2 regions of the Laceyella tengchongensis genome follow, and region 2 is predicted to be linked to the other one. Evidence: riboswitches for the same ligand, from Rfam matches in the RefSeq annotation. Region 2 holds a riboswitch; the other holds the start of a gene.
The links. Region 2 has a riboswitch for FMN ahead of ribD (bifunctional diaminohydroxyphosphoribosylaminopyrimidine deaminase/5-amino-6-(5-phosphoribosylamino)uracil reductase RibD). Riboswitches for the same ligand answer to the same signal wherever they lie in the genome.
Positions count from the first base shown of each region.

Region 1: another riboswitch for FMN. It lies ahead of QQZ12_RS11490 (ECF transporter S component); the one in region 2 lies ahead of ribD (bifunctional diaminohydroxyphosphoribosylaminopyrimidine deaminase/5-amino-6-(5-phosphoribosylamino)uracil reductase RibD).

Region 1 covers NZ_FXTU01000005.1:115,366-122,339, forward strand. The annotation lists gene icmF (fused isobutyryl-CoA mutase/GTPase IcmF) at 1-1,397, shown strand, start outside; gene rpoE (DNA-directed RNA polymerase subunit delta) at 1,631-2,107, shown strand; gene pyrG (CTP synthase) at 2,372-3,991, shown strand; gene QQZ12_RS11490 (ECF transporter S component) at 4,098-4,685, opposite strand; FMN riboswitch at 4,869-5,007, opposite strand; gene QQZ12_RS11495 (cytochrome C oxidase subunit IV family protein) at 5,222-5,539, shown strand; gene QQZ12_RS11500 (GNAT family N-acetyltransferase) at 5,635-6,138, shown strand; gene QQZ12_RS11505 (hypothetical protein) at 6,233-6,974, opposite strand, start outside.
Region 2 covers NZ_FXTU01000006.1:191,398-198,371, reverse strand. The annotation lists gene QQZ12_RS13250 (bifunctional 3,4-dihydroxy-2-butanone-4-phosphate synthase/GTP cyclohydrolase II) at 1-843, opposite strand, end outside; gene ribE (riboflavin synthase) at 861-1,514, opposite strand; gene ribD (bifunctional diaminohydroxyphosphoribosylaminopyrimidine deaminase/5-amino-6-(5-phosphoribosylamino)uracil reductase RibD) at 1,533-2,624, opposite strand; FMN riboswitch at 2,794-2,932, opposite strand; gene QQZ12_RS13235 (COX15/CtaA family protein) at 3,146-4,108, opposite strand; gene QQZ12_RS13230 (class I SAM-dependent methyltransferase) at 4,298-5,218, opposite strand; gene QQZ12_RS13225 (macro domain-containing protein) at 5,435-6,286, opposite strand; gene QQZ12_RS13220 (VOC family protein) at 6,450-6,812, shown strand; gene QQZ12_RS13215 (AzlD domain-containing protein) at 6,853-6,974, opposite strand, start outside.

The DNA of each region.
Region 1 (6,974 bases), on a different contig from region 2:
GCGTGACCCTGTATGGGGAGGACCCTGCCGAACGGCCCGACATCTACGGGAAAATCGGGGAATCCGGGGTGAGCATCTGCACGCTGGAAGATATGAAAAAGCTGTATGCTGGCTTTGATTTGTGCGCGCCCAACACCAGTGTGTCGATGACGATCAACGGGCCCGCGCCCATCATCTTGGCTATGTATTTTAACACCGCTATTGCCCAACAAGTGGATCGATTCCGGGAACGGGAGGGCCGGGAACCGTCAGCGGAAGAGAGGGAGCAAATCAAAGCAGAGACGCTACGCAGTGTGCGGGGAACGGTACAAGCCGATATTTTGAAAGAAGACCAAGGGCAAAACACCTGCATTTTTTCAACAGAGTTTGCCTTGAAGATGATGGGGGACATTCAGGAGTATTTTATTGAGCATGGGATTCGCAATTATTATTCGGTCAGTATCAGCGGTTACCATATTGCCGAAGCGGGTGCCAATCCCATTACCCAGCTGGCGTTCACCTTGGCCAATGCCTTCACGTATGTGGAGTATTATTTAAGCCGAGGCATGAAGATCGACCAATTCGCCCCCAACTTGTCCTTCTTTTTCAGCAACGGATTGGATGCCGAATATTCCGTGATCGGCCGCGTCGCCCGTCGGGTGTGGGCGATAGTGATGAAGCATCTCTATAAGGGCAATGAGCGTAGCCAAAAGTTGAAGTATCATATCCAAACGTCCGGCCGTTCACTGCACGCCCAGGAGATCGACTTCAATGATATTCGCACCACATTGCAAGCGTTGATGGCTATTTACGACCAGTGTAATTCGCTCCACACCAACGCTTATGACGAAGCGATTACCACGCCAACCGAGGAATCGGTGCGTAGAGCCATGGCGATCCAATTGATCATCAACCGGGAATTGGGCTTGGCTAAAAATGAAAATCCGTTGCAAGGCTCCTTCATCATTGACGAATTGACCGATTTGGTGGAAGAAGCGGTGTTAAAGGAGTTTGAGCGGATCAGCGACCGGGGCGGCGTGCTGGGAGCGATGGAAACGCAGTACCAGCGCGGCAAGATTCAAGAGGAATCGTTGTATTATGAAACGAAAAAGCACTCGGGCGAATTGCCGATTATCGGCGTGAACACCTTTGAAAATCCCAATCCGCCGGCAGAAACGGTAGAGATCGAATTAACCCGGGCTACACCGGAAGAGAAGCAAGCGCAAATCGACCGGCTGAGGGCGTTTCAACAGGCGCACCGCAACGAGACGACGGAAGCGCTGGAACGGTTGAAGGAAGTGGCTCGAAGCGGTGGCAACTTGTTCGCGGAGTTGATGGAAACGGTGAAAGTGGCGAGCCTTGGGCAAATTACCCACGCCTTGTATGAGGTGGGCGGACAATATCGGCGAAACATGTAGATCGGTTCCTTTGCTTTCAGCCCTGTGGGCAAGAGCTTAGGTAGCCCGAGATTGAGAGCCGCGCAAGCCTACTTGTTTGCGCCCGGCATTCTTTGATGGATGCCGGGCTTTTTCCATACGTGGGGATGTTTTTTAGGAAGATTGGTTGACTTCAACCGTTTTTTGGATAAAATAGTTGTACGAGAAACATAGGGATTTTGTGGACTTCGCCCTGAGGGAAGGATGTGTCCAGGTTGAATGACAACCTCGCTTTAGAAAAGATCAAAGAAACGTCGATGGTTGATCTAGCGTACGATCTGCTCAAACAAAGAGGCGACGCGATGCAATATAGAGACATCATGGCGGAAGTTGCGAAGAAAAAGGAATTTACCCAAGAGGAAGTTGAACAATATATCGCGCAATTGTATACGGAAATCAATATTGACGGACGCTTCGTTTGTGTGGGCAGAGGCACTTGGGGCTTGAGGGAATGGTATTCGACCGAGCAGGCAACCGATTCCGCTGTGGCCATGAACGTGAAAGACGATTATTTAGACGAAGAATTGGATGAAGAATTGTTTGATGCGGATGACGAGGATTACGGAAATGCCGGCCTGGATGAATTGGATGATATCGAGGTGCCTTATGCCGACAAAGATACGCCTTTTGACGGTGATGAGGATGCATTGCCAGACGAAGACGTAGAAGATGACGAGGAAGACGCGCTTTAATCCTTGACAAATAAAGGTATGTGAGATAAATTATTTTTTGGGCTCATTATGAACGGAAATGAAAAGAGCGCCCCTGCATTCGGGGGCGCTCTTTTCTATTTTGTGCGGTATTTTCAACCGCTACGACAGGCAACCAACCTTTTTTCAGTGAGTGCCTCGTAAACAAGTGAAGCGATTGAGAAAAATGGTTGCGGGCCTGAACGCGAGATTTTGAAATGCTTTAAGCGAATAGGGGCATCCTTAGATACAGGAGGAAGATAAAACATGGCTAAATACATTTTTGTGACTGGAGGCGTGGCATCCTCCCTTGGCAAAGGTATCACGGCTTCCGCATTGGGGAGATTGTTGAAAAACCGGGGGCTCAAAGTGACGATCCAAAAGTTTGATCCATATATCAACGTCGACCCGGGCACGATGAGCCCATACCAACATGGCGAAGTGTTTGTGACCGACGACGGTGCGGAGACTGATCTCGACCTCGGCCACTATGAGCGTTTCATTGATATCAATCTGAGCAAAAACAGCAATGTTACGACGGGGAAAATCTATTCTGCCGTCATCAATAAAGAGCGCCGCGGCGATTATCTGGGTGGGACGGTGCAAGTGATTCCGCACATCACCAACGAAATCAAGGATCGCGTTTTCCGGGCGGCGCGCGAGACAGGTGCCGATGTGGTTATCACTGAGATCGGTGGTACCGTTGGCGACATCGAAAGCTTGCCATTCTTAGAAGCGATTCGCCAGATTAAGAGTGATGTGGGCCGTGAAAACGTCATGTACATCCATTGCACGTTGGTGCCGTTGATGAGAGCTAGCGGCGAATTGAAAACCAAACCGACGCAACACTCGGTCAAAGAATTGCGCAGCATCGGGATTCAGCCCAATGTCATCGTCTGCCGCACCGAATATCCGTTGGCTGAAGAAATCAAACAGAAGATCGCTCTTTTCTGCGACATTGATCGTGAAGCCGTTATTGAAATGTGCGATGCGGAAACATTGTATGAAGTGCCTTTGATGGCGCAAGAACAAGGGTTTGACCAAATTGTGGTCGACCACTTGGGCTTAGAATGCGGCCAAGCAGACATGACTGATTGGATCAAGCTGGTCAATAAAGTGAAAAATTTGGCGCACACCACCCGCATTGCCATTGTTGGTAAATACGTCGCGTTACACGACGCATATATGAGCGTGGTGGAAGCGTTACGCCATGCCGGGTTTGAGCGCGACACCGATATTGAGGTCAAGTGGATCAATGCTGAAGAAGTGACCGATGAGAATGCCGCTCAGCTGTTAGGGGATGTGAACGGGATTCTGGTGCCGGGCGGATTCGGCGACCGCGGCATCGAAGGGAAAATTGCCGCTACCCGCTACGCTCGCGAAAACAACATTCCTTTCTTGGGCATTTGCCTAGGCATGCAGATGGCTTGCGTTGAGGGTGCCCGCCATGTGCTTGGGCTGGAGGGGGCCAATAGTTCGGAAATCGATCCGTCCACCCCTTATCCGATTATCGACATTCTGCCTGAGCAAAAGGAGATTGAAGAAAAAGGCGGTACCATGCGCCTCGGCCTTTATCCGTGTAAGCTTACACCAGGCAGCGTGGCTCACCAAGCGTATGGCACGGATCTGGTGTACGAGCGCCATCGCCATCGGTATGAGTTTAACAACGAGTATCGCGAAGAGATGGAAAAAGTGGGTTACCGCTTTTCCGGCACCTCGCCAGACGGCCGGTTGGTGGAAATTGTGGAGTACATTCATCACCCTTGGTTTGTCGCGTCCCAATTCCATCCAGAGTTCATCTCTCGTCCTAACCGTCCGCAACCGCTTTTCCGCGGGTTTGTGACGGCCGCGCTAAACGCGAAACTAAAAGAGCATGTGAATGCCTAATTTTAACAGCCAAATGGGATTAGGAACCATCTGCTCTGTCCGCGTCCCAGGCGACAAAAACCCAGTCAAGCGGGATGTTCCCTGTTTGACTGGGTTTTTTCTATGGTCAAGGCGCTGTTCTGAAGCTTAAGCGCCGTTTTAGATGGGGTTGTAATTTCAAATAAAGCGGTATGAAAATCGCGGTCACAAGTACGCCTTTAAGCAAGTTAAACGGGGCGATACCAAACATGATTAAGGCGAATTTTTGTGAACCGGATACTGTCCAATGGATCAGTTTGCTGTAAAGCGGGAAGAAGACATACCAATTGGCCGAAGTCATGACGACCGCGCTGATCACCGTGGCGGTGGCCAAGCCGTATATGAGCCCTTTCAATTCTCCCACTTTGCGAGCGATGATGGAAGTGACAGCGACAAAGACGCTGCCGGCGAGGAAATTAGACAGTTGCCCGACAGGGATAATGCCGGTTTCACTGCCGCTGAAGAGGAAGTGTAGGAAGTTCTTGAAGAACTCCACCAACACCCCGGCCAACGGCCCATAGAGAAGTCCTGCGATTAAGGCAGGGACTTCGCTGAAATCAATTTTTAAAAACGTTGGGAAGCCGGGCAACGGAAATTCTAGTTTTTGTAAGATAAATGCGATGCCCGCCATCAAAGATAAAAAGATCATTTTTGTCAGTGCTTGCGATCGTTGCATCAGAACACGCTCCCTTATTTGTGCTTCTGATGACAACGGGTACGAAGGCCTGAAAAAGGTAAGAAACCCCGAAAGATGGTGTGTCCATCTTCGGGGTATCAGAAAGAAAGGTGCAAACAACCCATTTTATTGTAAAAGGGCAGACTCCACCCTGGGTCGTGTACCTTGATTTTCGTACGCGTCATCATCCTTCTCCCATCCAGACTATACTGTCGGCTTCGGAATCACACCGAATCCACCGCTTGTAAGCGGGTCACGGGCTTAGGGAAACGCATTTCCCATCACCGCCGGTCGGGAATTTCACCCTGCCCCGAAGGATATCCCTATGTTATTGTCTTGCATTCCTCGTTTTTATATTATAAATGACTCCAACACGATCGGGAAGGGGATTCTGTTAAATACGCTTGCATCCATCAAGCGATCAGGGCGGATCATGGTGAAAAACCGGGGCATCCCGATGGATGATCATTTTTATCGCTTATGATTAGAAAATTCATTATAATGAAATAAAAAGGAGAAAAGGCGAGGTGGTTGGAATGGAACCGCAATTGCAGCCGCAAACCCAGCGGCCAGTGAAACCGAAGGAAAAACCGGAAACGGCATGGCGCTATGTCCTCTCGTTTGTATGGATGATTTTGTTCACGGCGATTGCGTTCATCGTGGTCGGCGGAGGACTGGTTGAATCCAAAACGGCCATTTTTTGGGTGCTGATCATTTCGGCTTCGATTCAGGTAGTGTTGCAGCTCTTTACATTCATGCACCTAAATCAAAAAGGGTATGGCATTGTGATTCTGTTCATGGGGGTAGGGTTGGTGATTGCGGTCGTGTCCGCCGTCGGAATGGTGTTAATGTAATGCCGGAGAGGGGCGCATGTTTGGTATGTTCTTTCTCCCTGGTGGAACCCTAGAGATAGATTCTGCGGGTTGAAGCGAGGGAGGCAAGATGCAACATGCGGTTAGTTCATGCACATTTGGATCAGTTGGATGAGATCTTGGAGATTTACCGGCATGCGACACGCAAGATGAATGAGCAAGGCATTACCCAATGGGCGGATGATTATCCCAGCGAAGAACAGGTTAAGGACGACATTCAGAAGAGAAATCTCTACACCCTGCTTGATGAAGATCGGGTGGCGGCTGTCGTCGTGTTGGATCAGGAATACGAGGATGCCTATGAAAAGGTTTCTTGGTCAGATCAATCTGGACGTTTTTTGGTGGTGCATCGATTGTGCGTCAACCCGGCTATCCAGGGAAGGGGAGTATCCCGCATTTTGATGGGGGAGATCGAACGGTTTGCCAAGGAGCACGGGTACACCAGCATCCGATTGGACACGCAGATCAAGAATGAAAAAGCGATGCGGCTCTATATGGTGAATGAGTATGAACAAAAGGGGATCATTTACCTTAGAGGTAGCGACGATCCGCACATGGCGTTTGAGAAGCAATTGGACTAAACACCGGCAACCTTCCGCTTTGTGAAGGTTGTTTTGTGCATCCAAACAAAAAAGCTCGCCTACTGGGAAGCGAGCATGTGAGCGTATTGGATGATTATGATCTTCTTTTCGCTTTGACCACGTTGATTTGTTCCAATTCCCTCTGGGTGAGGGGTTGCGTATAAGCAAAGCTTTTTCTCGGGGCACCTTTGAGGGAGCCGGCTTCCGGTCTGGAGGAAGAGGTAGCTGGAACGGCGATTCTCATCCCGAACGTCTGCATGGCGAATTGAATGGGGAAGCACAACGAACGGGTCATGTTGGAAGTGGACGAGTAATGAACAGCAGCGGCGAGATTGTTCGTTTCCCCGATCCAGACGGAACCGGAATCACCAGGGCCTCCTACGACGCCATCACCCCGAACGATGGTTTGGTTTTCAAACATGCCGATCCCGAATGAGTATTGGATGCGCGTTGTCGCGTTGATAGATTCTACTGTCCCTGTGCCGAATCCCGACGTGCGCCCCGTCTTCTTGAGGCGTGTTCCCACAGGGTAGCTGATGTAATGGCCCGCCAATATAATCCGTTGCCCTGTGTTGCCCAACAGATAACGGGGGTCCAACAGGCTGTTTTGGTCGGCAATGGCGACGGAAGCATCCAAGAAATTGACAGACGTTGTGCTAATAATCACCGATTGGAAGGTTCTGCCGATGCGGTCCGTTCCCGGCCGCCCGCCATCCGATCGGCCCGGCTGAATCACTTCATGAAAAGAGGTGTCATTGGTCGGGTTGAGCACATGGGCGTTGCTCAGCACAAACAGGCGCGACGGATTGGGGAAATTGACGGTAATCACTCCCGCC
Region 2 (6,974 bases):
TTCGGCGATTCGGTGGAGTGCGGCGTGTAGCTGCGGCCCGCAATCGCACCGATGCGAACCAAACACATCCCCGGTCAAACATTCAGAGTGCACCCGCACCAAGGTCGGTTCCTCCGGGTCAAGCTCTCCCTTGACAAAAGCGACATGCTCCTTGCCATCCACATCGTTGGTGTACCCAACCACCGTGAACTCGCCAAACTCCGTCGGCAAGTGGATCGACACTTCCCGCTTGATCAGCGTCTCTGTGCGACGGCGATATTTGATCAACTCTTGGATGGTGATCATCTTTAGCCCAAACCGCTGGGCGATTTCCGACAACTCGGGCACACGAGCCATGGTGCCGTCTTCGTTGATAACTTCACAAATCACTCCCGCAGGATAGGCGCCGCACAATTTAGCCAAGTCCACCGCCGCTTCCGTGTGCCCCGCCCGTCTCAACACGCCTCCTGGACGAGCGACCAGCGGAAAAATGTGGCCCGGCCTACGAAAATGTTGCGGTTTAGCGGCAGGATCAATCAGTTGGCGGATCGTGTCTGCCCGTTCAAAAGCGGAGATGCCCGTCGTCGTATTGTGTGCATCCACCGAAACCGTAAACGCTGTACCATGCCGGTCGGTGTTGTGCGTAACCATAGGAGGCAAATCCAGCGCTTGCGCCCGCTCTTCCAACAACGGAACGCACACCAAGCCGCGACCATGAGTGATCATGAAATTGACCGTCTCCGGCTTGATCCGATCGGCTAACGCCACAAAATCCCCTTCATTTTCCCTATCTTCGTCATCAACCACGATAATGACCCGGCCTTGTTTCAATTCAACCAGCGCTTCTTCAATCGTGTGAAACATGTTCGCTTCCCCCTTTGTCAACCGAGAAACCCGGCTTCCTTTAGTCTGTCCAACGACAAGCCATCCGGCGCGGCAACAGCAGGTTTGCCTTTCACCCATTTAGCCAGATACTTGCCGATCATGTCGCACTCGATGTTGACCTGATCGCCCGGTTTCCCTTGTTGCAACTGGGTGTGGTGCAATGTGTGCGGGATGATCGAAACGGTGAACGCATTCGCTTCCACATCGACCAACGTCAGGCTGATCCCATTGACCGCAATCGAGCCTTTGGGAATCATGTAATCGGTGAGAGCGGGGTCCACTTGAATGCGAAAGACCACTGCATTGGCCATGGGCGTAATCGATTGAATCACGCCCACCCCGTCAACGTGCCCTTGCACGAAGTGGCCTCCCAATCGGTCTCCTACTGCCAGCGCCCGTTCCAGATTGACCGGGGTTCCAGTCTGCAACTGACTCAGGTTGGTTCGTTTGACAGTTTCCGGCATCACATCAGCGCAGAAAGTGTCCGCGCTCATACGGGTCACTGTCAAACAAACGCCGTTGACGGCGATGCTGTCCCCCAACTCAGTCCCTTGGAGCACGCGGTCGGCCTGAATGGTCAACTCCATCGCCGCCGGTTGCTTCTTCACATGTATCACTCGGCCCACTTCTTCAATGATTCCTGTAAACACAGCCATCCTCCTCCGACATCATGCATGAAGATAACCTGTGACGCAGATGTCTTGGTCAAATTGCGCGACACGCACATCCCGAAGCGAAAGAGATGATTGCATAAGGGAAGGATTTTCCCCCTCAAAGGAAGTGGGGCTATCCTGGCCGCCCAACAATTTTGGCGCGATAAACGCAACCACTTTTTGCACCAATCCTTGCCGTAAAAATGCGGCGTTGACCGTGCCGCCACCTTCGATCATCAGCGACAAGATCCCTTCCTTCCCCAAAATATCAAGCATCTTTTCCAAATCAACTTGCGGCGCCGCACCTGTCGAAATGACGCGCACCCCCTTGGCGAGAAGGAGCTGTTCACGCTCCCGATCCCGTGCATCGGTTGTAAAAATCCAAGTTGGTGCTTCGTCAACCTTTGTAATGGCTGCATCCAACGGGGTTTGTAGGTGACTATCCAATATCACGCGCACAGGATGATTTCCGCCTGGAACCAGCCGAGCTGTCAATCGGGGATCATCGCATAGCACAGTCCGGATTCCCACCAAAATGGCATCATGCCGGTGACGCATCACGTGCACATGTTCACGAGCAGCTTCGCCCGTAATCCAGCGGCTATCTCCCGTCACGGTGGCGATTTTGCCATCCAAGGTCATCGCCGTCTTCAAAGTGACAAACGGCTTGCCCGTTCGGCGGTGGAAAAAATATGCTTCATTCAGCGCTTGGCATTCTGCCGCCAACACCCCTTCGATCACCTCGATTCCGGCCTCGCGAAGCCGGGCGATCCCCCGTCCCTGCACATTTTCATCCGGATCGGTCGTTCCGATCACCACACGCCGAACTCCCGCAGCGATCAACTTGTCCGTACATGGCGGTGTTCGACCAGTATGATTGCAGGGTTCCAATGTGACATAAATGGTGCTCCCTTCTGCTTCACGGCCAGCCATGTTGATTGCGTGCACCTCTGCATGTTCCGTTCCTGCTTTCAGATGAGAGCCCATTCCAACCATTTTGCCGTTTTTCACAACGACCGCGCCCACCATGGGATTGGGGGAAGTCTGGCCGGTTGCGGCTCCTGCCAAATCCAACGCCAATCTCATCCAATCTTCATGCGCTTTCACCTTTTCACCCCCCCTTTGAATAAAAAACCCCGCTTCCCAGTTTGCACAAGGAATCGGGGCAATTGTCAGAAAGAAGCAGGTTCATGTACGTATACAAAATTTAGCATAGCAAAATAAACCTTTAGAAGAGCTTTTTTAAAAAACCTCCCCAAAGGGTACACGACACCTGTTCATCCTTCTCCCATCCAGACTATACTGTCGGCTCCGGAATTTCACCGAATCCACCGCACGCGTGCGGGTCACGGGCTAAGGGGCCAATTTGCCCCATCACCGCCGGTCGGGATTTTCACCCTGCCCCGAAGGATGCAAAAAAACAGATTTAATTTTCCATTTTGAACGAGAAAAATCGTTCATAAGTGATTGTATCAAAAAGAACGGCAACTGGCGAGATGCGAAAATAAATTTTTCCACTTCTTTGATTCTGGCATCTTCCAATTGCACTAATTTCATACGGACAAATACAAAAAAACCGGTGCTCATGAACCCCGTTCATGAATACCGGTTTGTTCGCCAACCCTAACCTAATTCACCATCGGATTTGCAGGCAACTCCGCTTCCTTCAAACTCCGTTTCCAAGGCCAACCGCCTTGCATGCAGAGGTAACTGATTACCGAGAAATAAACGGAAATGATCGTGGTGTGTACCAACGCCGCCACCAGCTGCCCACCGGTCTTAATCGTGATGATCCCGGTCAGCGCCTGCAACGTAATCAAGACAAACGCCATCCAACCGCCTCGCACAAAATCCTGTCGATCGCGAAACGCCTTCAAAATCCCTATCAAGAAAAGCAAACTGAAAAGCCACATAGAATATGCCCCATACCGGTGCAACATGTGAATTCCCGCTAACGAAGTAAAATCAGGTAACAAGGTCGTTCCGCAACCGGGGAACGAATACCCGCATCCCATTGTGGCATCAGCATGGCGTACCAGCGCCCCAGTGTAAACAATGACATACGTCCAAGCAGCCAATCCCCATGTGGCAATCTTCATCCCTTTGCTGATGGGTTGATCGTCTTTCACACTTAATTGTTTTGGCAACTGGAACAACGTCACTGTCAACAAAATTACACTGGCAAATGAGATCAGCGAAAAGCCGAAGTGCAGAGCAAGGGCAAATTTCTTGGCGAATTCGCCTTCAAACACAACCGTCAACGCCCCCAGTCCGCCTTGTAACACCACAAAAAAGAGACTCATAAAGCCCAACGTTTTGACGCGCATATTGTCTTTGAACATCATCCAAGACCATACGGTCAAGATCAAAATCAGCAACCCGTCGATGCCCGAAACAACACGGTGGCTTAATTCAATCAGGGTGCTGATCGGCATCGATTCGGGAATCAATTGTCCATGGCAGAAAGGCCAAGAGTTTCCGCAACCTTTACCCGATTCTGTCTTGCTGACGATAGCGCCCATTAATAGCATGATATAAGCGCCGACCGAGGTGACCACCGCCAGCGCCCGTAAAATTCGAAGCTGTTTCATGCGCATCCTCCTCCATCCACTCCACATCATAACACACTCTGTTCCATCCGTGAAAATCTTGTCAACGAATCGGCACAATCCGCTCACAATATAGGATGATCTTGTCAAGTGGTAGAGGAGCGATCTTCAATACGGTATATCCTCGCAACCCGTAATTTCAGAAACACGAAGTATCACCGAACTGATTAATCAGCAGTCAACCACCGCTCGCGCAAAATGGATATGTTCAAATGCGCGGTAACCATCTGTCCGGCCCAGGAAATAACGTTCTTCAATGTCAGTTGGGGGCAAGTTCTCTTCGAGGCGCAAGCCGATGTGGGCCAGCTCCTTGGCAAGCGTAGCCGGGTCAAACCCTGTTTTCATCGGCTCTCCTACTCGACTCACTGCCTCTTGCATTCGCTTCACGCGAACGGAAGCCCGTTTAGTGTCAAAGGCGTTTAGATCCAAATAATCAAAAACGATCCAACTACCTGTTGCGGCAATATCGGCAAATGAGCGCAAGGTGTCAAACACGGTCTCTCTGTCAAGATAATAAGTCACACCTAGCCAACTAAAAAAACTTCGTAACTGGGGATCAAACGCTGTACGACAAAGCGCATCCGCCAGTTTTTCAGCAGTGAAATCCACTGGAACGAAATGTAATTGCGGCGGTTGCTCCCAGTCCAATTCGGCCAGGCGACGCCGCTTAAATGCTTGTGTGGCGGGATGATCAACTTCAAACACGTGGATCTGCTCCAACATGTCCGGCCGCCGAAACGCAAACGTGTCGAGGCCCGCCCCGAGGATGACATACTGCCGTGCTCCCTGGCGGACGGCTAACTCCAAGCTGTCCTCGGCATGTTTTGAGCGACTGAGGCTGATGGCGTTATGACTTTGCATCACCCATCGTAAGGCACTGGCTTGATCCTGGCAATCAGCGACCTTCTCCGGGGCGAAGTGCGGAAGGGACTGAGCCAGATGGGCTCCCAATTCGGAAAACGCTTCATCGGTAAACCACTGACGAGCTAGAAAATCATCAAATATCTTAGGGGAATCATACATGGCGTGGTATGCGCGGCCATAGGCGGAAATGAGTGCGGTCAAACTAACGCGAGGTTCTTTTTCCATCATTGTTTATCCTCCTCTTGCACGGTTGCTGATAAATTATGAGAGATCAGCTTTCATTATCATCATATTACGCAAGAGGATAAATAGTCAATAAATTTTTTATTATATCATATTTTATTATATTTGTCAAGTGCTATTTTTCGACACCACTCGCCTCAGACTTTGGTAATCGCCGTCTGCTCAACCTATCTTACGACAGACGGCGATTATCAAAAGTCGTCATAGCCAACGATACTCTTTTTTCAGTTGACCCAAGTCAATATCAGCGTATTTATCTGGATGAATCACAATCCGCACCGTGGGAGAAACGCGTTGCTGCTCATGCTGAAGTGAAATGATAATGATGCGAATCAAATCCACTTCGCGAATGCCGATCCCCGCTCTCCCCGTACCAAGCAACGGCACATTGACTGGGTGCCCCTCGCAAAGTTCTCGCGCCTTGGCCCATAAGCCTTTTAACGCATCCCACAAGATGTGCATGTCCATGTAGGGAAGCCCGCTGGGGTCATCCATCATGCTGGAGGCGACAATCAGATACTTTCCTTCGCCAAATACGACGGGCAAAGTGGTGCCGATGGGATAACTGCGCCCTTTGGCTTCAAGTAGCTCATCAACCAACCATCCCACTTCTTTATATCTGTCGAAATCGGCTTGGAAAATCTGCCGCGCCAATTGCACATCCAAAGAGTTGGCAAGGGGGCTGGCTGCAAAATAAAAATAGTTATTGCTTGGAATCACATTAAACCCCTCTTGGGCCAATAAGTCGCCAAACTTGATGACTACTTGGCTCGTTCCCACTCTGATGTTAATTTCCTCTGGGCGAATCATCTGAACCACACCGATGCACAGGCTGATTAGCAACAGGAGCAGAAACGGCCCGATGCCTTGCAACAGTTGCGAAATCGGCAAAAAATACGAAGAGATTTCAATCAATGTCCACATCGTTGCCAATGGAACGAACACCGACGCTAAAAACCGGCCCGGATTGTGTATGATGTCGTGCCATACGACACTCAATTTGATCGATACTGGCCGGAGCTTCTTTTTTACCGAAGAATTCAGTTTAGTCACCCCAAAATAAATCTCTCCTATCCAATTCTCACTATATCGCAAATGGCAAACGCTCACAATCTTCACATCCGGATTTCGTTTTAATACCATCCGCGTTATTTTCCGGGAAACGGAACAAGCTATGAACCAACGAACCATTACAGCCATGAGAGGAGAGTTGGGCATGATTAAGCGAATCGCCACTGTCACCATATACGTTGAAGACCAGGATCAAGCATTGCGCTTCTGGACCGAGCAGGTTGGCTTCACGGTACACGCCGACCATCCGATGGGGCCGAGCGGGCGTTGGATCGAAGTGGGGCCAGCCGGTGCCGAAACCAAGTTGGTGCTTTATCCCCGCGCACTGATGACTCATTGGGCCGAGTTAAAACCTTCCCTTGTCTTTCTCTGCGACGACATCGAGTCCACCTATCAACGCATGAAGGAAAACGGGGTGGTATTCCAAGGTGAGCCCAACAAAATGCCGTATGGTACATTCGCCGTCTTCAAAGACCTGGATGGCTATGAATATGTGTTAAAAGGATAATCCATTAAAACAAGGCAATGCGGCACCGCATTGCCTTGTTTTAAACAACCATTTTCGCCACTATCACCGCCGCGATCGCCCCGATGATCACCAGCATCGTATGCATTCGGAAATAGGCCAAAACCACAGCCACACCGCCACCGATCAACCCGATAACCGGGT